Regions from separate parts of the Lysinibacillus sp. NPDC093712 genome, predicted to be linked through region 2. Evidence: a T-box and tRNA genes for the amino acid it is inferred to sense, from the RefSeq annotation. Region 2 holds a T-box; the other holds one or more tRNA genes.
The links. A T-box is a leader RNA that pairs with one kind of tRNA and senses whether it is charged. The one in region 2 lies ahead of ileS (isoleucine--tRNA ligase), so its partner is inferred to be a tRNA-Ile.

Region 1 (4,940 bases), on a different contig from region 2:
CTCTTTAGCGCCGATGGTAGTTGGGGGCTTCCCCCTGTGAGAGTAGGACGTCGCTTCGCTTGTTTTTTTACGTGGAGGATTAGCTCAGCTGGGAGAGCATCTGCCTTACAAGCAGAGGGTCGGCGGTTCGAGCCCGTCATCCTCCACCATTTTAAAAACTTAAAGTAATATTGTCGCGGGGTGGAGCAGTGGTAGCTCGTCGGGCTCATAACCCGAAGGTCACAGGTTCAAATCCTGTCTCCGCAACCAAATTATGGTCCCGTGGTGTAGCGGTTAACATGCCTGCCTGTCACGCAGGAGATCGCCGGTTCGATCCCGGTCGGGACCGTCTTTTTTTTATGCCGGTGTAGCTCAGTTGGTAGAGCAACTGACTTGTAATCAGTAGGTCGTGGGTTCGACTCCTATCGCCGGCACCAGCCCTTGGAGGGGTAGCGAAGTGGCTAAACGCGGCGGACTGTAAATCCGCTCCTTAGGGTTCGGCGGTTCGAATCCGTCCCCCTCCACCAGTTTTATTTAATAGGGGCATAGTTCAACGGTAGAATAGAGGTCTCCAAAACCTTTGGTGTGGGTTCGATTCCTACTGCCCCTGCCAATTTTTTTAGATTAAACTACTGTTATAGTTCATATGGCGGTTGTGGCGAAGTGGTTAACGCATCGGATTGTGGTTCCGACATTCGTGGGTTCGATTCCCATCAGTCGCCCCATATAATAATATTGGGGTATAGCCAAGCGGTAAGGCAACGGATTTTGATTCCGTCATGCCCTGGTTCGAATCCAGGTACCCCAGCCATTTTTTATTCATAATATGAGCCATTAGCTCAGTTGGTAGAGCATCTGACTTTTAATCAGAGGGTCGAAGGTTCGAGTCCTTCATGGCTCATCATATTTGCGGGTGTGGCGGAATTGGCAGACGCACTAGACTTAGGATCTAGCGCCGCGAGGCGTGGGGGTTCGACTCCCTTCACCCGCACCATTTATTTAAATTTCATAATTGCCAGGATAAATAATCTTATGCACATGCGGAAGTAGTTCAGTGGTAGAACACCACCTTGCCAAGGTGGGGGTCGCGAGTTCGAACCTCGTCTTCCGCTCCAAATGTGCCGGGGTGGCGGAACTGGCAGACGCACAGGACTTAAAATCCTGCGGTAGGTGACTACCGTGCCGGTTCGATTCCGGCCCTCGGCACCATTTTTAATAAAATTAAGCGCCCGTAGCTCAATTGGATAGAGCGTCTGACTACGGATCAGAAGGTTGTGGGTTCGACTCCTGCCGGGCGCGCCATAAAAAGATAAGATAGACAGTAACGGAATGTAGCTCAGCTTGGTAGAGCACTTGGTTTGGGACCAAGGGGTCGTAGGTTCGAATCCTGTCATTCCGACCATCTTTTAAAATTGGGGCCTTAGCTCAGCTGGGAGAGCGCCTGCCTTGCACGCAGGAGGTCAGCGGTTCGATCCCGCTAGGCTCCACCATATTTATTTATTTCCGGAGGTATACCCAAGTCTGGCTGAAGGGATCGGTCTTGAAAACCGACAGGCGGGTAACACCGCGCGGGGGTTCGAATCCCTCTACCTCCTCCATTTTCTTTTTCCGGGTCAGTAGCTCAGTTGGTAGAGCATTAGATTGAAGCTCTAAGTGTCGGCGGTTCGATTCCGTCCTGACCCATCTTTTTTTGCGGGTGTAGTTTAATGGTAAAACCTCAGCCTTCCAAGCTGATGTCGTGAGTTCGATTCTCATCACCCGCTCCAAAGAGGGCCTATAGCTCAGCTGGTTAGAGCGCACGCCTGATAAGCGTGAGGTCGATGGTTCGAGTCCATTTAGGCCCATTATAAAATTTTTCCGAAGTAGCTCAGTTGGTAGTAGCACCTGACTGTTAATCAGGTTGTCGCAGGTTCGAGTCCTGCCTTCGGAGCCATGGCCCCTTGGTCAAGCGGTTAAGACACCGCCCTTTCACGGCGGTAACACGGGTTCGAATCCCGTAGGGGTCATCTAGTAAAGCATGTAGCACATTGTTGCTACGTGCTTTTTCTTTGTAATTTTTCAAGTTATTTACTTAGTTCTTATAAAATTTTGATGAAGAATTTTCGACTGTCGGTTTAAATTTGAACAAAGTATTTCATATATAAAAGATGTATGTTTTCTGATGGATTTTTTCGTGGTGAATTTATTTCTATTCATCTAATATGAGGTTAGATGGAGGAAAACGACATGAAACTACAAGAGATACAACGTTTTTTAACACTTTATCAAATGGAGCAAAATGAGTCTGCCCAATGGCTAACAAATAGATTACAGCAAGTTGAAAAAGAGGGAGTATATATTCCTTCAACAGAGGAGCTTACTTTTGGCGCTCGGGTAGCCTGGCGTAATAGTAATAAATGTATCGGAAGATTGTTTTGGCATTCACTGCATGTTGAGGATGCACGCGATGTTTTACATGAGCAAGGAATATTTGAGAAGCTGCTGCATCATATTCGGTATGCGACAAATGGTGGTAAAATTCGCCCAACAATAACGGTATTTGCATCTGGAAGAGTAAAGATTTGGAATCATCAGCTTATACGTTATGCTGGCTATGAGACAGAAGCTGGCATCGTTGGTGACCCACATTCTGTGCCATTTACAAAAGTATGCGAATCATTAGGTTGGCAGGGTGAAGGAACAGCATTTGATGTACTACCACTCGTTATACAGGTGGATAATCGTCAACCTCAATTATTTACAATTCCACGTGAAGATGTATTGGAAGTTGCAATTCGCCATCCTGAGCATCCGCAGGTGGAGAAACTAGCGTTGAAATGGTATGCGGTGCCGATTATTTCAAGCATGCGCTTTCAAATGGCAGGTATTGATTTTCAGGCCGCTCCTTTTAATGGTTGGTATATGGGAACAGAAATTGGGGCACGCAATTTAGCTGATCATGATCGTTATAATATGTTACCGAAGATTGCTGAAATTTTTGGTCTCGATACAACAAAGCAGGCATCGCTTTGGCGTGATCGTGCATTAGTTGAATTAAATATTGCTGTTCTGCATTCCTTTAAAGAAGATGGTGTAAGTATAGTCGATCATCATACTGCTGCACAGCAATTTAAGCTATTTGAAGAGGCTGAGCAGAAGGCAGGCCGTGACTTAACAGGCAACTGGACTTGGTTGATTCCGCCGTTATCTCCTGCAACGACACATATTTTTCATAAGCCTTATGTCAATGTTTATAATACACCAAATTATTTTTATCAGAAACCGCATTACTAAACGTAAAGAGGCAACTCATAGATGATGAGCTGCCCAGACTGTAGACAAACTCGAAGTTTTTCGAATTTGTCTATAGTCCTTTTTTATTTAAAACTAATATAGGGATGACTACTGCCGTTGATTTCCGCTACGGGCGGGCGCTTTCCGCGGGCACAACGTAAGCCGCAACCCTCGCTAACGCGCGGTTTGTTGCGTCTTACGTACTGTGCTGTTCCAGCAGGAGTCGCCCGTCCTCCGCTCCAATTAACTAGTGTCAACACGCTCTTTCAAAGGAAAAAATGAAAATACAGTACGATTATCGCACTTATGATTATATATGATAGTCGTCTGCTTTAATCATTAAACAAATTTAGAGGTCTACTGCCGTTGATTTCCGCGGGCACAACGTAAGCCGCAACCCTCGCTAACGCGCGATCTGTTGCGTCTTACGTACTGTGCGTTCTGAGCCGGAGTCGCCCGCCCTCCACTCCAATCAACTTCAAACAGCTTCAAACAGCTTCATAGAGAGGGGATGCTCGAAAAGTATGGCAAGACGAAAGTAAGAACCCATTTTTCACAATAAAAATAACAAAAGGGATTAAGATTTCTATTCTTAATCCCTTTTGTCGACAAGCTCGGCAGCTCATAGTATGATGAGCTACCTTTTTTTAATTTATATATTCATTTCTAGAAGCTCTAAACGAACAGAAGAATAGTAATGCCGCAACGACAACAAACAGCCATCCAGCTGTATCCCAGCCGCCAAATAAATCATGTAAGTAACCAAATAAAATAGGACCTACTGCGGCTAATAAATAGCCTAATGATTGCGCAAAGCCAGATAAATCTGCTGCCTCAAATGCCGTACGTGTACGAAGTGTAAAGAACATCATTGCAAGTGAAAATGAAGCACCACCTGCTAAGCCTAGCAATATCATCCACAATACAGCAAGACTAGTCCATTCCATGACAAGGCCAGTAAAGCCGATGAAATAAAAGGCAGTAAACATTAAAACGAGGGGTCGCTGTGATGTCATTTTACTAGCGATAATCGGTACAGCTAAAGCCATAGGTACTTGTGAAATTTGCATGATGGAAAACATCCAACCTGCACGATCTGCGGCTATACCTTGTGCAATATAGATTTCAGGAATCCAAGCAGCGGTTGTATAAAATAATAATGATTGAAAACCCATCGCGCCAGTGACTGCCCAAGTAACTGGTGATTTCCACAATGGTATACGTTCTTTCGTAGCGGCTACAGTTGGTTCAGGCTTATTAAATTTTAATTGTGGAATCCAAATAAAAATCGTCACTACGACAAGGGCTAGAGCGATTGCAAGTGCACCTTGCCAGCCAAGAGATGCATTGGCTATGGGATAACTAATACCAGCACCAATTCCAGCTGTTAAATTCATGGACATTGTGAAAAATGCCATCAGTAATCCAACATGATAAGGGAATTTCATTTTAAGTAGCCCTGGAATTAGGACGTTGCCAAATGAAATAGCTACACCTATTATCATTGTACCAAATACGAGTAATCCAGTAGTTCCAAGTGAGCGCAGTACAATTCCTAGCGCTAATAAAATCGTTGATATAAATAGTGTTAATTCAAGACCCAGTTTTCTTGCAACTAATGGGGCAATAGGTGACACTAGCGCGAATGCAAGCAATGGAATTGTTGTTAGAAAGCCTGCAAGTACGTT
Region 2 (20,676 bases):
TGTTCTGTGTGTACAATTCGTTCGTTGACAATATTTACTCCATAAGAACGGAGCTGCTCTAATCGTTTACTTGTTGGATGATTGTAGGTTGTCGCCTTTTTATTTTGTAATATGCCACAATGTCCTAAAGCAAGAGAAGCTACACATATAGTCGCAATTGGTTTTTTAAAATCGTTAAAGTGACGAATAACTTGCTGAAATTCTTCACTAAAAGCATCCTCATAAAAACCCGCTTCCTCAAAGCCTCCAGGAATCGCAAGCGCATCAAAATCCTCTAGTGCAATCTCATGTAGCAATTTTTCTGGTGTGACCTGAAAATTCCATGTACATTGTAGCTGTTTATGTAAGCCCACTGTAACAACTTCCGTTGTGCCATCACCTTCCCATTTATTCCAGCCTAGTACATCTGTAAAGACACTTGCTTCCACAGCCTCAAAACCATTTGCTAAAAGTAATAATATTTTTTTCATGTTGTGTAGCCTCCTTTATAGCTTTAATTGTAATAAATGAAGTGATTTTACTACATACGCTATATAATGTAATTATGAGTGTTTTCCTAATATTCAAAGGAATTATTAGAAAATTAATTTATTAAAAAAGGTGGATTCTAATGGATAAGATTGATACGGAAATTTTGCGCCAATTACAGTTAAATGCAAAAATTTCAATGAAAGAGTTAGCGACAATTGTTCATTTGTCATCTCCAGCTGTCATTGAACGTGTTAAAAAGCTAGAAGAGCAAGGGAGTATCGAAGGTTATACAACGAAAGTGAACTTAAAGAAAATGGATCGATCTATTCAGGCTATTATTTTGTTTAAGTCAATCGATTGTAAAAGTCTTTCGAATTTTTGTAATGCCCATCCAGATGTCCTTGAGTGCTATCGGGTAGCTGGCGAAATTAGCTATATTGTCAAACTTGCAACATACTCAGTTGAAACGTTAGAACAGTTTATTGATGACGCGATGCCTTACGGTACACCTTCTACAAATATTGTGCTCTCATCATATGTAAAACCAATGATTCTTCCTTTTTTCGATAAAAAACAATAAAAATTTCCAGAAAATAAAACCTTTAGATCCTGAGCACCGTTTATAGGGTAGAGAAGGGAGGCGAGACGTTGCTAGTAAGGGAACTGGAAGAAATAATGGAACAGCACACAGAACGACTTATTCGTCTTGCTTATTATTATGTAAGAGATCTACAAAGTGCCGAAGATATCGTACAGGATGTTTTTATAAAGTTTTATAATAACCAGCAAAAGTACGATGAACGTGGCGAGTTAAAGGCTTATTTATCGACACTTGTCATTAACAGGAGTAAAGATTATTTAAGGAGTTGGACATATCGGAAAATTCAGGTGCAACAAAAGATTTTTACTCAACAAACAATCAAGAGAAGAGATATGCTTGTTCAGCAAGATGAAAAATCATTAATTGAAAATGCTATCCTAACTCTACCATTAAAGCAACGTGAGGTTATCATCCATTTTTATTTTGAAGAAATGTCTGTGCTGGAGATAGCGAAGCTGTTAAATATTCCTGAAAGTACTATTAAAACGAGGCTACGACGTGGGCGAGAGTTACTAAAACCGATACTACAACAGGTTGAATGGGAGGTGCTTTTGCATGAGTAAAGTCGATATTCGAGAAGTAAGGGATTTAACAGAAAGTAAAAAGCGTGTTATGGATAAAGTTGTTCAGCATATAGAACAGCACCACGAAAAAAAATCTTCAAAGAGATGGCAATATGGTGTGCTAACCATGATTTTGAGCATATGTTTAGGAGTTTTTATACTTAATCAATACAAAGAACATCAACAACTAGCCACATTAATTCCACAAGTTTTAGATGAAAGAATTATTGAAATACAGCTACAAAAAGATTCTTACATGAATGGGAAAAAACGTCTCTATCGAGCAAGTTTTGATAATTTTTTATATCTTGAATCGAACTTTGCATATGCAAAATCTAAGAAGATAGTGCCTTCACAAGAGCAAGTAAATCAAGAACTCGAATTAATTATGGATGTATTTGGTAATGATACAATGCCTACACTAGATGAACGGCTACAAAAACTGCAAATGACAGAAGAAGAGTTTATTGCAGAATATGCCAAGGCGATTGCTTATAAATCCGCCACAGTGAATCTATTAATGGAAGTAAGCCGTGCCGATTATAAAGATACTAGTGATCAAATTCGGGTGTGGCTTGTCGAACAAGAAGCCATGGACTTTTTAGACCAGTATTATCATAAAGACATTGCCTCCTTACGAGAGAAATATAAAATTCCTGATAAGCAAAGTACTATGACACCAGTAAGAAGTGGAAGAGTCTTAGCAATAAAGGAACATGAATTTTTAGTAATTTCAGGTGTCGATATTAGTGATGTAGGTCAATTATCCGTTGAAGAGCTTGTGCAAAAACATAAAAATGGAACATGGTTCCCTTTAGTTGATGTCCCCCCAACGCTAACAGTTGGCGATAAGGTAGAAGTGCAATATAGTAAAGCGATTGGGAATGATGGTTCTAAACCTTTCATAGATTATAAAGATATCTTAGGGATAAAAATAGTAGAGGAGTATCGATAAGAAATTAGCTATAGCTCGATTCCTTTCGACTCCTATACTTACTGGGTGTTGGTCAATGTGATTATTTTCGAGCCTGTTTGATTGCAGGCTCATTTTACTTTTGTACAAAAGTCACTAACTAACCTTTTCTTTATCATTGATTTCGGGTACAATAATTCCAATATTTACTAAAATAAAGGAGGTGATGAGTTGTTATTTGCCGTATTGGATAATGCGACTGCTTTTTTCCTCAGTATCCCACTCCTATTGATTTATATAAAAAGTATGTCACAAGTAGAAACAGCTTGGCATTGGTCGATGCCATTATGGTTGTTGAATTACAATGCTATTCGATATTTCGTTTCAGATGGCGAGGTTTTTTGGGTTGTCCTATATTGGCAGTTACTATTTATATGGCCAATAAGTATAGCAATATATATCCATTTATATAATAAAGAAAAAAAGTGGGCGTTTTACATAGGATTAATGAAAAAGCATGTTCTTATTGTGCTAACACTAATCGTTATATTTGGTAGTTCATTAGTCTATTCACTTTATCAGACAAATCTACAGGTGATTAACTTCCACAAACAGGTAATGCAAGAAATTGAGGATACTCCAGATCGACATCATTATTTAATATTGAATACAATTACACCTACTACACTCCTTCAGGTAGTAGATGACATATCTATTGTTCGCCACGGACAGCTCTCCGCTTCGACCTTTCCATGGAGCAGCAAAGTTATTGTGTACACTGATAATTGGAAAAAGGAATTTACATATGTTCGATTTAATGATGGTTGGAAGTTAGATGGGCTATATCAAGAAAGTAGTATTAAGTATACCAATGATTAACGGATGAAATTCACAATCGGTCAAAACGTCAATGTCACCTATAGTTTACAAACACAAATAAATCAATACGATTTTGTTGCGAATTTGGATGAAATCGAAATTTCAGAGTAGCAACGCAAAAAAACAGCTTACAAGTATAAGCTGTTTTTTCTTTTGGATTAAGGTGCAATTATTGTAATTATCTGTATAATAATGACTAGAGGAGCTTTATCATTGATTGATTATTTCGAACGGACATTACGGTTAACAGATTTGGAAGTCTGGACAATACGTATACAACGAGTCCATTACAGCTTGGTTATCGTGGATGAAAGAAGAAAGGTTGCTGTGGAAGAATTGGATATAGCTGATTTTATCATTTATGAAGACGAGCAACGAACTAATTATGTATCCGTTAGCATTTATTCAGAAAGCGATGTCCAAGACGGGCATATTGAGCCATTAGCGGATTTGGCAAAGCAATTAACAGAGCATTTAGCACTTGCGCATTGTGATGTAATAACAAAATTTTATACCGAGCAACCAGAAATCGCTATTGATCGTTTGCTAATTGAGAAGTATGGCTATAAATTAGCGGACATTTCATTGGAAAAATTATGGCATTTAAATCAAGATTGATTATGATATTTCATTCTATGTGTGAGGTATTTTTGCTTGAATGTCTAAGAAGAGGTGGAAAAATGATTGAATTTCGAAAGATAACTGGGGAAAACATTGAAGAAGTAATAGCACTTGAAGTGGCAGAAAATCAGAAAGATTTTCTAGAAACAACTAATTTGAGAAGCTTTGCTGACGCTCATATGTTAAATGCCGATGGGATACCTGCAAATCCTATTGCCATTTATGCCGATGGGATTGCGGTCGGATTTTTAATGTATATTTATGATACGTTAGATCATGAATCATTTGAAAAGGAAGTTTTTTACGGAAAGAAGAGCTATTTTGTTTGGCATATAATGATTGAAAAGAGTTATCAGGGCAAAGGATATGGCAAACTTGCCTTTGAAAAAATGTTAATGGAAATGGAAAAGATGCCAGATGGGGAAGCAGAATATGTATCCCTCTTTTACCATATAGGGAATGTCGCAGCGAAAACATTATACGCTTCATTTGGTTTTATTGAAACAGGTATCATGCAGGATCATTCGATGTTGGCGGTGAAAAATCTGCAAGGCACATAAAAAAAGTCATTGTTATGACCTATAATAAACACAAAAAAAGGGGAAACTACATATGATATTACAGGGCCAATTATTAAGTGAAATGGAGTTAAAGCAGGAACTACAAGCATTCCTAAATGACAGTAATGCCTGGCAACAAGCAGATCAACAAATACTCATTCAGTCTATGGTTGCACATATTGGTTCGGTAGATAGCGAACTGCGAGACGGTTTAATCTACGGTTCCTTCTATACAATGATTTTAGAAAGAAATTTATTAGATCATGCCATATTAAGCGACACGTTGGACTACTGTTTAACTGTTTTATTATGTGAAGGCATTGGAGAAGATAATTCAGATTCAGTTTTTACTAGAACGTTTACTTTGTTACTAATCGCACTAATATTAGCAAAAGATAATGAAGCTGATTTTATAGAAGTGCACAAAATCGAGGAACTGACAAATAGGTTCAGCACTTATTTATTGGCTGAAAAAGATGTAAGAGGCTATATACCTGTAAAAGGGTGGGCTCATAGTGTGGCACATGCGTCAGACGCTGTAGATGAATTAGTGAAAAGCCCGAAATTCAAGAAAGCTTCTTTTATGGATATTTTACGTCCTTTATGGAACATGATGTTGCAAACAGATTATGCCTTTATTCATGATGAGGATGAAAGGCTATTAGTACCTATTTTCACAATGCTGGAACAAGGTTTGCAGCAGCAAGAAGTTATCGCATTATTAAATGAAACGATGGCAACGTTGGCTGCTCAAAAGGAACAGCTTGATGTCCAACACTATCGTATAGTACGATTTAACTGGAAAACATTTTTAAAAAGTTTTTATATTAAAACAGCTGAAAGTCCTCAATATGCGGCACTTCATCAAAGCGTCGTAGATTGTCTGAATATTGACAAGTAAATGGCAGTTTGTTACGATGAGTGACAATAAAAGCATACAAATTCGTTGATGAGAAAGAGTAGTGTTTCATTTTGTTCTACAGAGAGCCGACATTTTGGTGGAAGTCGGTGTGCAAATGTTTCATGAAGATCCTCTCTGAGAAGATTAGCTGAAATGAGTAAGCTAATTCGGGTGTCTACCGTTAAAAAGAACACGTATGATTGTACGTTGCTGAGTGCTATTGAGCGGTTTTCAATAGAATTAGGGTGGTATTCGCGGTTAACCCCGTCCCTTACTTGGGACGGGGTTTTTTGTATGCCTTTTATACACTACTGTATAGGAGGAAATTATATGGAAGTCAAGAAGAACAACGAGACAACTGTAGAGAGAGAAGAAAGAGTTCGTAAAATATGGGAGGAAGAGAGAACGTTTCAAGCTTCCGTTAAAAATCGTTCTGCCAGTAAGCCCTTTGTATTTTACGAAGGACCACCAACAGCAAATGGTTTACCACACGTCGGTCACGCTTTTGGCAGAACGATAAAAGATGTCGTGGCGCGTTATAAAACAATGCAAGGTTTCTACGTTGAACGAAAAGCTGGTTGGGATACACATGGGTTACCTGTAGAATTAGGTGTGGAGAAAAAATTAGGGATATCCGGTAAACAAGAAATTGAAAACTATGGTGTAGAACAATTTATTAAGGAATGTAAAGGTAGCGTTTTTACGTACGAAAAGAAATGGCGTACGTTTACCGAACAATTAGGCTATTGGATTGACTTGGATGATCCTTATCTAACGTTAAGTAATGAGTATATAGAATCTGTATGGCATATTTTAAGTCATGTGCATCATGAAAGGCTTTTATATAAAGGGCATCGTGTGTCCCCTTATTGCCCAAGTTGCCAAACGTCTTTAAGCTCTCATGAAGTAGCACAAGGCTATAAGGATGTAAAAGATTTATCGGTAACAGCGATGTTTAAACGAAAAGATAAAGACGAATATTTTCTTGGTTGGACGACGACGCCATGGACATTGCCTGCCAATGTAGCGTTGGCCATGAATCCACATATCACATACGTAAGGGTAAAACATGACAATACCATTTATATCCTTGCTAAAACACTTGTTGATAAAGTATTTTCTGCACCTGTTGAAGTGTTAAGTGAGCATGTAGGTCAAGACTTTGCCGGTGTTGCCTATCAACCGCCATTTTCATATGTAACAGTTGAAAAAGGGCATGTTGTCGTATTAGCAGACTATGTAACGGATCAAAGTGGAACGGGCATTGTGCATACTGCTCCGGCATATGGCGAAGATGACTATAAAACTGTGCAACAACACCAGCTTTCTTTTATCAATGTGGTGGATGTCAAAGGCTGTTATACAGAAGAAGTGCCGGAGCTTACGGGTAAGTTCGTCAAAGACTGCGATGTCGATATCATCAAAATGCTTGCGGAAAAAGGGCTGCTGTTTGCTAAAGAAAAATATGAACATAGCTATCCTTATTGCTGGCGCTGTGATTCACCACTACTTTACTATGCAACAGATAGCTGGTTTATCAAAATGTCGGCATTAAAAGATCAAATCCTACAAAATAATGAACAAGTAACATGGTATCCTGACCATATTAAACACGGACGTTTTGGCAATTTCTTAGAAAACATCGTAGACTGGAACATTAGCAGAAATCGCTACTGGGGTACACCGTTAAATATATGGATTTGTGAGACATGTGGTCATGAAGAAGCGCCAAATAGTATTGCTGTGCTAAATAAACTAGCAAAAGAAGCATTGGACGAAAACATGGAACTGCACAAACCATATATCGATGACGTAATTTGTAGTTGTCCCTCATGTCAAGGGGATATGCAACGTACACCTGAAGTGATTGATGTATGGTTCGATAGTGGCTCAATGCCGTTCGCTCAGCATCATTATCCTTTTGATAATGTTGATGCATTTTCCAATCAGTTTCCTGCAGATGTTGTCATAGAAGGCATCGACCAGACACGCGGCTTTTTCTACAGTTTATTAGCAGTATCCACATTATTTACAGGGAAAGCGCCATACAAAAATGTCTTGTCCTTAGGCCATGTATTAGATGAGCACGGACAAAAAATGTCGAAAAGTAAAGGCAATGCATTAGAGCCAGTTGAATTAATTCAACAGTATGGTGCAGATGCTTTACGATGGGCATTTTTAGTGGATAGTTCACCTTGGAATTCGAAGCGGTTTTCTAAGAAAATTGTGATGGAGGCAAAGTCCAAACTCGTTGATACATTCGATAATACATTTAAATTTTATCAGTTGTATGCGGATATAGATGGCTTTCAATACGATGCTAAAAAAACTGGTAAACGGACGAAATTAGATAATTGGATAAAATCCCGGTTACACCATACAATTCAGCTTGTGACAAAATATATGGATGATTTTCAAATGACACAAGCTACAAGGGAAATTGGCAAACTTGTTGAAGAGCTAAGCAATTGGTATATACGTCGTTCGCGGTCACGTTTTTGGGCAAACGGGCTATCAGACGATAAACGTGGTGCCTTCAGTACATTGTACGAAGTGCTGACAAACGTAAGTAAACTGCTTGCGCCATTTACGCCTTTTCTTGCAGAAGATGTATACAGGAGTTTATGTGGTGAAAGTGTCCATTTACAAGACTATCTGAAGTACGATGCAAAAATACTAGACCAACAACTTGAACTACAGATGGCCAATGTTCTTGCAGTAGTTGAACTTGGTCGAAGTATTCGTAATAGTGAAGGACTTAAAGTGAAGCAGCCATTAAAGGAAATGGTGATGTCAGTAGTTGGAGAAGTGGAAGATTATGCTCAGTATAATGATATTATTCGAGATGAATTAAATGTGAAGGAATGTAAGTGGACACAGGACTTTACTGCTTATGAAACCATTCACTACAAACTAAACTACAAAACAGCTGGTGCAGCATTTGGACCACAGGTGCACAAAGTAAAGGATTATGTCATGCAATTAAGTGAAGCTGAGAAAAATACACTACAGTTAAAAGGTGCGATTGAATTAGACATAGATAATCAAAAACGTACTTTGTTAAAAACACATGTGGTAAAAGAGTCGCTTGTGAAGGAGCATTATGTATTGGCAGAAGAGAATGGATGTCGTGTCTTACTGAATACCCAACTAACGAATGACTTACTTCAGGAAGGGCAAATAAGAGAGCTAATACGTACGATCCAAGATACACGAAAAAAATGGCAATTACCTGTTGAACAATATATTTCGATTTCAATCTCTGCAGATGCTGAAACGAAGAGAATCATCCAACACTATACTGCTTTATTAAAAGCTAATGTATTGTTAAATGACATTTTGTTCGGGGAAGTGCAATCAGGAGAAAATTTCATTCAGGCGAAATTGTTTGATAAGGAAATCGAGATTACTTTTAATTTCTAATATATAGTTTTGGAAAAGTCGATTATAAGAAGCGCTAAAACCTTTTAATCGGCTTTTCTTATTATTTTTATTTGAAATAATAACGCATAAAATTGCCCCTATTAGAAAGAAGATTAAACCTTGAGAAAAACCTAAGACTATAAAGATATTCCACCGATAAATAGCCTTGCCACTTTAGGATTTTAATAATTAATCGTTTCCAAGATGTCTCCTCCTACAAATAATATCATTTTAGTTCACAAAATATTCAAAAAATAGATACTTTCCATATTGCAAAAGGCATTTTATACTAATTGTAAAAATAATATTCATTTTCAAAGAGGGTGAGTAGAATGTCTTTCAAATTAATAAAAGTAGAAAATATAAGTAAGGAATATAAAGAGAATGTTATTCTAACATCAGCTTTAAAATAAATGCCAGCGAAATTTGTGCTGTTATTGGTAAAAATGGGGCAGGGAAATCAACTTTGTTTAAAATAATGACGGGACAAATAACAGCAACTAAAGGGCAATTATTATATAGCTATTCAGAAAAAAGGCATCCTAGTATAGGTGCTTTGATTGAACGGCCTGCTTTTAGATTACTTTTCGTGTAGTTCTTCACTTTTGTATTCCAATTAATTTGTTAGAAGCTTTTATTTGGATGTAGAGTTATAGGAAAGAGCTAGTCCTTTCTTATAAATCCAAATTTTGCATTGCGCGTCCAGTTTAATATATCGATTCACTCAGCGTTGTTCAAACAGCTCTTCCAATTTTGAATGAGGCTTGATTAAAGCCGATATTATAGTGAGGCGAAACGTTAATTACACGTCAACCATTACGAGAAATAAATATTAAATGGAGGAATATGATATGGAAAAAATCTTAAACTTTAATGAAAATGATTTTAATTTAGATTTCGAAGTGGACAATAGCTCTATGGAAATGGATGGAGATCTTAATACTGTGACTCCCATCAGAACAATTGTAACTAGAGTGACTTGTAAAGCTTCTTGTACTTGTAATTGCACAAGTGCTTGTACAATTTTCTGTGGGTAATAAAATTATTATTTAATATAATTCAAACTATCTTCTTAATACTAGCAAAACAGAGAGTGTGAGCTTATGAAACAGGGAAAGCCATATATATTAAAAAACTTTATGTTTCGATTCCCAAGCTTAGGCCTAGATGCAATTGAAATGATTTATTTATTTGATAAAGAAAATGTTGAGAAAAAAGAACGAATTAATAAAATGCTTAGAAATAAAAAATTTAAAACTGCCATTAGAACAGCTAGTCCGCAATTATATAAAGCATGCATTAATTTAAATAAGAAAGAAGCAAAAGACATAAAAAGTATATACTTTTCTTTATTAAAATATTATATAAGAATGTTCTCTCGCCCTACTCCTTTTAGTACCTTTTCTAATGTCGGTATGGGTGTATTTAAAAAAGACGGTAATTATTCTATAACATTAGATACAAGTAAACAAAAGTATAAAATTAGAATTAGTCACGAGTGGATTTATAAATTTATTTCAAAGATTGAAAATGATCGAGAAATCTTAAAAAACTTGGTTCTTAAAAGTAATAAGTTATTGATAGAAATATCAGACAAATATTATCTGAGTTATTTTACAGATGGTGCTAATAAAGAAAATCACTCAGTAGAAGAAGTTTCTCTTAAAAAAAGTAATTTACTTAATTTCGTACTCAGCAATTTTGAAGAAGAGAATAAGGTTAGTGACTTCTTAAAAATTTTAAATGAGGCAACTAATAATGAGATTTCAGAATCTAAGGTACTTGATTATATTCTAGAGCTAATAAAAAAGGATTTTTTGATATCTGAGTTAAAATTTTCGAATTCAATAGATGACCCTATATATTATTTACATGAAAAGCTAGTAAAATTAGAAAATGGGAATCATTTTTATTCTGATATTTTAAACAGAATAATGACTAGGATTAATTCACTGAATAATTTGAATTTTAACTACAGAAATTTAAATTCAATAGAAAATTACATGAAAAAAATTGAAGAAGCTACTGAATATATACATATAGATTCTTATTATCCTCAAGAAGTTGTGTTAAATAATTCTCTGAAAAACGATTTGGAAAAACTTAGTAAAACTATCATTAAATTATCCAGCATAACCGATTCAAACAGAGACTACATGGACTACTATCAAAGGAAATTCATTGATTATTATGGAGTATATAATGCCGTATCGGTAAAAGATTTGTTAGAGGATAAAACTGAGCTAGGTCCTCCTCCTACATATACAAATCCTGTAGGTTTGTTAGAATACGACTATTGCAAACAAAAAATAGAAGATAATAATTTATTTTTAAAACAGATTTTATATGAATCTTTATTAAGAGGAGAACGAATTAGATATAACAGAATATCTTAATAATACCCCTCCGGATATTAAAGATATTCCTTCTACTAGCCTAGACTTATATTTTTCAATATACGCTGAATCTAGTAAAGAGCTTAGCAATAATAACTATACGATTTACCCTTCTGGTAATATTGCTTCCATATTCGCAGGTAAAACTATGGGTAGATTTCTTGATATATTTCCTGTACAACAAGAAGTTATTAATACAGAAATATATGATAGAGAGAGTAGTCTTCAATTAAACGAGGAATTGACAAATATCAATATTCAACCTATTAGAGGGAAATCAACTAATGTGATGAGTGCTTCTAATAAATTTAATTATGAAATTTCGATTGCTTCTACTACAAATCCCTCTAAAAACTCTATCGATATTGATGATATCTATATTTATAGTGATGGAGCGCAATTTCACTTAATTTCAAAATCAAAGGATAAATTAATATTCCCTATGACTTCGCATATGGCAAATCACCAATTTGGAATGCCTAATGTCTATAGATTTTTATTAGATTTAGCTGCTTATAAGAGAGCAACAATTATTCCATTTAATTGGGGAGAATTTGAGGGGTTCCCATATCTACCAAAGTTAAAAAGCGGGAATTTAGTTATACAAAACAAATTATGGAATATTGATATACGAAAAGAATCTTTTAGAGACATACAAACACTTTCAAAACTGGTTCAAAACTTTTTCACTATATATAAAGTACCTAGATTTATCAAAATTATTGATTTTGATAATTATATATTTATAGATACGCACTCTGAAAGTATGTTTGAGTTATTCATTAATGAATTATCAAAAAAGAGAGTTTTTCAATTTATGGATGCAGATGAGATGATAAATACTAGTGTTTTATCTGATAAACATACCCAATATGTAAATGAAATTATTTGCAGCTCATTTTTAGATAATACAAATAAATCTCAAGTATTAAATCAACGTCCACTTTCTTACTATTCAAAAGAAAACAGATTTAAAGATTTAGGAAATGAGTGGTTATACTTAAAATTGTATCATCCTAATAATTTAGGTAATGATCTACTTATTTATTATATTTCAGACTTTATTCAAAAAAATAAACTGGAAAATCATTTTTATTTCATTAGATATGCTGATCCTTATCCACATATAAGACTTAGAATTAAGATGGGAAATCAACTATTAACAATAATTGAAAGAATTAATGAAATGATTAATATACTTCGGGGAAAAAAATTAATCATAAATGCAACATTTGATGGATATAATCGTGAAATTGAAAGATATGGAGGGCAATCTTTAATAAAATATGCTGAAAATATCTTTTGCAAGGATAGTCTGTTGATATTAAATTTATTACCAGCTATTAAAAAATCTAAAACTGAATTGGAGTATTATTCATTAATAACATTAGATATTTTGTTGAAGTCTTATTTAGGTAATGAATGTAGTTTCAAATGGTTAGAGAAGAATATGAGTATCGATAAAAAATACTATAAAGATTATCGTAAACTATTTAAAGATAATAAAAATATATATCTTGAGGTTGTTAAAGAAATTAATTTTACTATATCAAGCGATGTTAACGATTTAAATAAATTAATACAAGATTATTCGAAAAAATATTTACAAATTCACTCTAATAAAGAATATTACAATCAAATTGTTTTATCATTTTTGCATATGCACTTGAATAGATATGGTATACATTCAGAACGTGAACAAAGAGTAATGAACTTTCTATATTTCATGAAAAAAGAAGATTATATGAGAGATAAGAAAAGGTGATCAATTATGCTAAATAAATCAAATATAGAAGAAAAAGCAATTGTTTATGCTAATCACTTTGAAAATCTACAAGATTTAATAACATATATAACAAATGACTCGAAAAAGTTTCCTCAAAAAATTCAAGAATGGTTTTATAATTTTAGTTATTATGATTTGAATCATGGTTTGTTAAGCAACTGTTTTTTGCTTGGTGAGATGGATTATATTTTCCCTAAAGATAATTTTTCCTCTTATTCACACGAAATACTAAAATTAGGTATTAATAGGCAGCGAATTTCTAAAATTGATAATCCAGGATTGTGGACTGGTCTAACAGGAATATGTATGGCAATTCAAGCGGTTTCAAAAAATAATACAAGGTATGTTAGCCTACTTAATGAATGTAACAGTATTCTTAAAAAACTAATAAAAGAAAAGCTTAAAGTAGCAAAACGAAATCTAATTAATCATGATGTTCATATGCCCGATTACGATTTAATAGAAGGGATATCTGGAATTGTCGTCTACTTATTAGAAGCAAAAAAATATGATGATGATTTTGAAATTCTCTTTAATGAATCTATAGGATATTTAATTCAATTATGTGGAAATCATAGATTTAAATATCTTGAAATACCCAATTGGTACATTCCTCAAAAAAATCAATTTATTGAGAGTGAATTAAAAGCATTTCCTCAAGGGAATTTTAATGTTGGTATATCTCATGGTATTACTGGAGTTCTTGCAGTATTGACTTTATCTTTAGATGTTTATACCAATAAAAAAGAGTTGGAAAAAGCAATATACTTTATAACTGATTGGTTAATTCATAATTTAACTAAAAATGAAGATACATCTTATTGGGAAAAAAAGATTCCATTAGAAAAATATGATTATGGAAAATATTTGAAATGCGATTGTCTTAACTTTAGTTGGTGTTATGGGGACTTATCTATAGCTAGAACTATATGGAAAACAGGGGCAGCCTTAAACAATAGCTATTTAAAAGAGTTTTCATTGGAATTCTTTAATACTGTAAATAAACATAAAAACAATTATAATTTGATATCTCCTAGCTATTGTCATGGAATAGCAGGATTATTACATTTAATTATAATAATGAATGAAGATACGAAACTTCCTATTTTTGAAGAAATGGAAAGTTTTTTTATAGAAGAACTTATTAAAAGTTATGATGAAAAATCAAAATTTGGCTTTAAGGATATAGAAAAATTTGAAAATGAAAAATACAAATTTAATAAGACAGGGCTACTGACTGGGAATTCTGGAATATATTTAGTTCTTTTGTATTACATCGGAAGAAAATCTTTCACCAAATGGGAAAGGCTTTTTTTAATGAGCGATTAAGAGAAAGGACATTAAAAAATTGAAAAAAAATCACCTTATAGTCTTACTTAAATTAGTTAATTGGCCAAAGAAAATAATTATTATTAGTATTACCTTATCTATACTTTCCTCTTTCATAAATTTAGTACTCCCAATTATCACAAAAACTATAATTGATGATTTTTCAATTGATAATATTAAATGGAGCTGGGTTGTATATTTAATTGTATTTTTTATTTTTAACTCCATTCTAAGCGGAGTTTCTTTTTATATGCTGAAATATATAGGAGGTAATGCAATATATTGTATTAGAAGCAAAATGTGGGAACACATTTTAGGACTCCCAATTTCATATTTTGATAGTAATGACAGCGGACAAACAATAAGTAGATTAACAGATGATATTGAAAATATGAATAGTTTTATTTCAGAGAAAATCCCTAATGTACTTTCGCAAATTATTATTATAGTTGGTTCAGTAACAATGTTAATTGTACTAGATTGGAAACTAACATTAGCAATGTTATCAATTATTCCAGTTACTTTATTTGTAATATTACCTATAGGGAACCTCACTTATAAAGTATCTCTCAATTTGCAAAATGAAACTGCTAATTTTATTGGTTTTTTAAATCGGGTCCTTACTGAAATAAGGCTTGTCAAAAGTTATAGTGCTGAAACGAAAGAGTTTAAAAATGGGGAAAGAAAATTATTTGAACTATTTAATTTGAATTTAAAGGAAGCCAAAATTCAAGCAATCGTATCGCCAATTGTAACAGGTACAATGATGCTAATGCTTTTAATAATAATAGGGTATGGTGGTTTGAGAGTATCTAATGGGGAAATTTCTGCAGGTACATTTGTTGCTATACTCTTTTACTTAATTCAATCAATAACTCCTATAGCATCTTTATCCTCATTCTATACTGATTATAAAAAAACTATAGGATCTACAGAGAGATTGTATGAAATATACATTATGCCCAAAGAAGCAATATATAACTCAAATATCCCTATAAATGATGTAGATTCTAAATTATTAATAAAAAATTTAAGCTTTAGTTACGATGGAAAAGTTAATGTATTAAAAAATATAAATATTATGATTCCTGAAAATAAAACTACAGCTATAGTCGGACCTTCAGGATCAGGAAAATCTTCACTCTTTTATTTAATAGAACGTATGTATGAACCACAAGTTGGCACTATTTATTATGGTGGAGTTTCTATTTCAGACTATGGATTAAAAGAATGGCGTAATGTTATTGGTTATGTTATGCAAGAGAGCGCTATGATAAATGGCACTATTAAAGAAAATTTAATGTATGGAGTAGAAGATGTAGATGATAAAAAAATAATACAGTATGCTAAACTTGCAAATGCATATGAATTTATAAAAAAATTTCCAGATGGCTTTAATACTCTTGTAGGTGAAAGGGGTATAAAACTATCTGGTGGGCAAAGACAAAGAATTGCTATTGGTAGGGCTTTTTTACGTGATCCTAATCTTCTTTTATTAGATGAAGCGACAGCTAGTCTTGATAGTGAAAGCGAACAATTAGTACAAGATGCTTTAAAGAAATTGATGAAAAGTAGAACCACTATAGTAATTGCCCATAGATTATCTACCATTAAAAATGCAGATCAGATTATATTCTTAGATAATGGGGAAATAACAGGAATTGGATTACATCAAGAATTATTAGAAACTCATAAAAAATATGCTTTATTTGTAGAAACTCAAGCTATTAACTAATTTATAAGAGGATGCCCATATGACAACACTTAAATTAAATCTTTTAACGAGCCACTGAAATAAGAAGTACGTCTAGAACTAGTAATGACAAACGTTAATATAACTAATTATGAGGTGAGTGTTAGAATATGTTTATAATCTTTGATATAATCGTTGATTTGATAATAAATGCATATGTTGCATTGGGCTATGGAACTCCACAAAGGAAAATAAATATAAGAGTTGACAAGTTGTCAAAATATAATCCAGAAATAAAGGATTTATATGACAAAAACAAGCGAATATTCGAGGAAAACTCAGAACTATCCAAGATAATTTTAAACGCAAATATAAGAAATCGAGAGGAAAAGCAAGAACTTTCCCGTAAAATACAACTCTTTTTTGAGACAAATAATGTCTGATAATAGTACACTGTTCAAATACCAGTGGAATATTTCTAAGTTAACAAAAAATGGGGAAGTTTATAATTTTTCTAAAGGAAGTTCTGAAATTAAAGTGGCTATTATCGATAGTGGAATAGACTATACTCATGAAAATCTACTTTCTAACATAGACTTTCAAAATTCGAGAAGTTTTGTAGGTGAACATACAAATATAATGGACTACGATGGTCATGGAACTATGGTTGCTGGAATTATTTGTGGAAATGGGATTTTAACGGGTGTAGCCCCCAATATTTCTTTGATTATTTGCAAAATAACGGATAATAAAAAGTTTAAATTAAGACTCTTCTTACAAGCATTCAAATATGCAATAAGTTGTAATGTAGATGTAATAAATATAAGTCTTTCAATGTTTCTAAAAACTAATGATACCAATTTACTGAATATTATTAATCAATTGATAGAAGAGGCCACTAATAAAAATATATTAATTATTACTTCTGCAGGTAACACTAAAATTAATTTAGATGGCCACCCAGAATTACATATGTTAGGGTTTAACCCCAGCGTTTACATAGTTGCAGCTAGCAATAAATTAGGTGAACTCTCAACATATTCAAATTACAGTGATAAATGTTTGCTTGCTCCGGGTGGGGAATGGTTTTTTGATACTAATGATCCTACGCAAGTTATCATTACAACCTATCCAAAACATTTAAAAAACATAGATCCTTTAAGAAAAAATTTGGGCCTCCCGCAGGGCTTTACTATAAGTTATGGAACAAGTATTTCTTGTGCACATTTTAGTGGAACAATTGCTCTTTTCATTAGTTATTTTTTAGAGTTGAACGGAGAAAAACCAAGTATTGGAATAATTAACTATTATTTAAAGAAAAGTTATAGAGCAAAAGATGAAAATAATAATTGTAATAATCTCCAAGAGATTAATACATATAATTTATTAAAACTTTTACATGATTCAATATCATAAATTTTCGAAAGTTACTTCTAGATTTTCGATATATAGAAGGTAATGAGTAACTGCGATATATGGCCAGACTATTTGGTGATTGTTGGGATATCCGCCCTTCGTTCCGCTATATCTGTGTTTTGTGGAATGTGTAGAGACGAAAACCAACCATGGATGTACCGATTGGTTAAAACTAACTTCTAAAATACGACGATTCATGATTTCCCTATTTATCAGGCACCTACAAAGTAGCCATATTATTTTGAAAACCATATACCCCATATATTTTTGAAATACTTGTACGCATTCAAGCGTTATGGTTTAAATTCGGACTCCGTTAAGTTAAAATTACTTGATTTATTAAAGGATAGTTATGTTATACCATTTGAATACGTTTCTATTTTAGATCTTTTATCTTCAAAAGCAAGAGAAGGAATTTTAAGTAAAAATAAAATTAATACTTATTATGATTCAATAATAAAGTCTTTTCGCGACTACGAACATTTCAAATGTCATTGCTATTATTAACTATACTAACGGTAGGAAGTATAATGACTTATCGAGCTTTAGCCTTAACAGAGAGTGTAAATGGAAATGATAAATGAGGGTAATGTTTGTCCCAATGATTTTTTATAGAAATTTAACTAAAGAAAAACCCAATTTAATTTTGAAATTGGGTTTTTTTGATTCATTAAAATAAAAAATTCTTTTGTTAGCACTCGCTACAGCTATAGCTATTTTATTAATAACGTGAGCACAAAGGGGAAATTTGCATTAAAAAGCTGACTATACAGAATAGCTATTACTAGGATTGAAACTCATTTGAAAATTATAGAAAAATTACTATAAATTAGAGGTTTTTTAAACATTAAGACCACTCCATATCGGGTGGTCTTAATGAAAATTAAAGAATTATAAAAGGCGACTTGGAGCAACCATCATTGCAAATATGAATAACGATATTTAAAGATAAGCTTATTAAAACGTAATACATAAAACTCAAAACGTTGATAAATCAATGTAATCTACATTATGTACTTGATTAAAATAAACCACTAAGTAAATAAATAGCGGTTGCCCAAATGAAGATTGCTGAACATTTATTGAAAATATTCATTAGCTTGCCAGAGTTATCAAGCTTTTTAAAAGATGCACCCGCCAATGTGAGGCCAAAAAACCATAGCCAAGAAATCAGTACACAGGCTGCAGTAAAGAGTACTTGTTGTGTGCCAGTATATTTTAAGGCGCTCGTACCAATAACACCGATTGTGTCTAAGATGGCATGTGGATTTAATAAGGATACTGATAGCGCAAATAAAATTTGTTTTTTAACAGGCAGTGCTTCGTTCTTTTCGCTGGTTGTCGGATTTGAGCGCCAAATGCTATAGCCCATATATAATAGGAAAACAATTCCCACGCACATTAAGGCGATACGTAGCCACTCGAATTGCAATACAATAACGGATAAACCAAAAACAGCAAGCAAAATCAATAAAGTATCGCACAATGCAGCTGTAATGCTAGCGGGTAAGGCAAGTACAAAACGCTGTTGCGTAGCGCCTTGCGAAAAGACAAAGACGTTTTGCACACCTAAAGGTAAAATAAGTCCAAATGCTAATATCATACCATGCAGAAATGCCTCCAATGACAATCCCTCCTTCCATTACACATTCTACCTATGTTATAACTAAAAGAAAACGACCAATTGGATGGTATTTCACCCACCCAATTTACGAGGTGAAAACATGAACTGGCAACCAACTAGACAAGGGGATCGTACTTTACAACAACAAATTGTGACTTGGATATCAGAGCGCATTGAGCGAGGGGATTGGGTTGCAGGTACGAAGTTACCAACGCAAAGACAACTTGCGATGCAATTAGGGGTTAACAGAAGTACTATTCAGCAGGCATTGGAGGAATTAAAGGCAGCGGGCATACTGGAAACGACAGTAGGCTCAGGTATTTATGTAGCGAACTCTTCCTGGCATTCCTTAATTAAACAAAGACAACCAAATTGGCAAACTTATATTGAAACAAGTCTTCACAAGCCAAACTACCATACCATTCAATTGATCAACGAATATGAACAAAGGGATGATATTATTCGCTTAGGAACTGGAGAGCTTGCACCAAGCCTTTTGCCAACGAGTGAAATGGAGGCATCCTTAAAGGAGTTATCCCTACATCCGAAAGCTTTAGGGTATTCATCTCCTCAAGGTAATAAGCGTCTGCGCGAAGCCATTTGCCAATATGTACATAAAAGAGGCATACAGGCTGAACCTGAAAATGTTTGCATCGTTTCAGGTGCATTACAAGCATTGCAGCTCATTGCGGTCGGTCTGCTAGAGCAAGGTTCCATTGTATTTCAAGAAAAAACGTCCTATTTAAATTCAGTTCATCCTTTCCAATCGGTCGGGATGCAAATGATGGCGATCGACCGAGATGAAGGGCTTGCCCAAACTTTAGCGCATAAAAAAAGAAAAAGGCAGGCTGTTTTTTATGCTGTTCCTACCTTAAATAATCCAACTGGAGGCGTGTGGACATCACTAGAAAAACAGGAACTCTATGAGGCGTGCAAACAATCTCGTATTCCGATTATTGAGGACGATGTCTATCATGAATTGCTTTTCCAAGAGGAATCTTCAGCAATAAAATCAATGGATGATAGTGGGCAAGTTTTATACATTGGTAGTGTTTCCAAAACACTTAGTCCTGGACTACGCATTGGCTGGTTAATTGGACCAACAACTGTGATTGAGCGGTTAGCAGATATTAAAATGCAAACAGACTATGGTTCAAGTGCCATTTCACAGGAAATTGTGTTGCACTGGCTGCAATCGGGAAAGTACGAACGCCATATTGAAGGCTTACGTTCCGAGCTTCAGCAGAGGGCAAACTTTGTTGAGAGCTTATTACATGAAAAATTGAAAGACATGGCGAGTTGGGAAAAGCCAAAGGGTGGTTTCTATATATGGCTAAAATTCAATGCACCGATCGTAGATAAATCATTTTTTATGAAGTTATTGCAGTTAAATATCCTCATCAATCCTGGCTATATCTATGATGCGCAAGATACACAGCATATCCGTCTGTCATATGCCTATGCAACGAGAGAAGAATTGCAATATGGGATAGAGATGAT

Region 1: it has a tRNA-Ile gene. The T-box ahead of ileS (isoleucine--tRNA ligase) is inferred to sense a tRNA for this amino acid. The anticodon was not compared.

What each region holds. Positions count from the first base shown of each region.
Region 1 is NZ_JBNNUU010000004.1:492,019-496,958, reverse strand. It holds partial or broken rRNA gene rrf (5S ribosomal RNA) at 1-59, shown strand, start outside; tRNA gene ACQKNX_RS17870 (tRNA-Val) at 74-149, shown strand; tRNA gene ACQKNX_RS17865 (tRNA-Met) at 175-249, shown strand; tRNA gene ACQKNX_RS17860 (tRNA-Asp) at 256-328, shown strand; tRNA gene ACQKNX_RS17855 (tRNA-Thr) at 341-416, shown strand; tRNA gene ACQKNX_RS17850 (tRNA-Tyr) at 423-506, shown strand; tRNA gene ACQKNX_RS17845 (tRNA-Trp) at 519-592, shown strand; tRNA gene ACQKNX_RS17840 (tRNA-His) at 629-704, shown strand; tRNA gene ACQKNX_RS17835 (tRNA-Gln) at 716-790, shown strand; tRNA gene ACQKNX_RS17830 (tRNA-Lys) at 808-880, shown strand; tRNA gene ACQKNX_RS17825 (tRNA-Leu) at 889-973, shown strand; tRNA gene ACQKNX_RS17820 (tRNA-Gly) at 1,020-1,094, shown strand; tRNA gene ACQKNX_RS17815 (tRNA-Leu) at 1,100-1,188, shown strand; tRNA gene ACQKNX_RS17810 (tRNA-Arg) at 1,205-1,281, shown strand; tRNA gene ACQKNX_RS17805 (tRNA-Pro) at 1,305-1,381, shown strand; tRNA gene ACQKNX_RS17800 (tRNA-Ala) at 1,394-1,469, shown strand; tRNA gene ACQKNX_RS17795 (tRNA-Ser) at 1,485-1,577, shown strand; tRNA gene ACQKNX_RS17790 (tRNA-Phe) at 1,590-1,662, shown strand; tRNA gene ACQKNX_RS17785 (tRNA-Gly) at 1,672-1,745, shown strand; tRNA gene ACQKNX_RS17780 (tRNA-Ile) at 1,750-1,823, shown strand; tRNA gene ACQKNX_RS17775 (tRNA-Asn) at 1,836-1,912, shown strand; tRNA gene ACQKNX_RS17770 (tRNA-Glu) at 1,914-1,985, shown strand; gene ACQKNX_RS17765 (nitric oxide synthase oxygenase) at 2,206-3,252, shown strand; gene ACQKNX_RS17760 (CynX/NimT family MFS transporter) at 3,900-4,940, opposite strand, start outside.
Region 2 is NZ_JBNNUU010000001.1:991,860-1,012,535, forward strand. It holds gene ACQKNX_RS05265 (DJ-1/PfpI family protein) at 1-470, opposite strand, end outside; gene ACQKNX_RS05270 (Lrp/AsnC family transcriptional regulator) at 611-1,051, shown strand; gene ACQKNX_RS05275 (sigma-70 family RNA polymerase sigma factor) at 1,120-1,635, shown strand; gene ACQKNX_RS05280 (DUF3221 domain-containing protein) at 1,628-2,590, shown strand; gene ACQKNX_RS05285 (hypothetical protein) at 2,780-3,427, shown strand; gene ACQKNX_RS05290 (hypothetical protein) at 3,641-4,045, shown strand; gene ACQKNX_RS05295 (GNAT family N-acetyltransferase) at 4,108-4,608, shown strand; gene ACQKNX_RS05300 (DUF2785 domain-containing protein) at 4,661-5,509, shown strand; T-box leader at 5,546-5,784, shown strand; gene ileS (isoleucine--tRNA ligase) at 5,840-8,932, shown strand; gene ACQKNX_RS05310 (ATP-binding cassette domain-containing protein) at 9,330-9,527, shown strand; gene ACQKNX_RS05315 (FDLD family class I lanthipeptide) at 9,784-9,969, shown strand; gene ACQKNX_RS05320 (lantibiotic dehydratase) at 10,036-11,328, shown strand; gene ACQKNX_RS05325 (thiopeptide-type bacteriocin biosynthesis protein) at 11,354-13,093, shown strand; gene ACQKNX_RS05330 (lanthionine synthetase C family protein) at 13,100-14,443, shown strand; gene ACQKNX_RS05335 (ABC transporter ATP-binding protein) at 14,463-16,178, shown strand; gene ACQKNX_RS05340 (S8 family peptidase) at 16,572-17,552, shown strand; gene ACQKNX_RS05345 (LysE/ArgO family amino acid transporter) at 18,574-19,176, opposite strand; gene ACQKNX_RS05350 (PLP-dependent aminotransferase family protein) at 19,277-20,676, shown strand, end outside.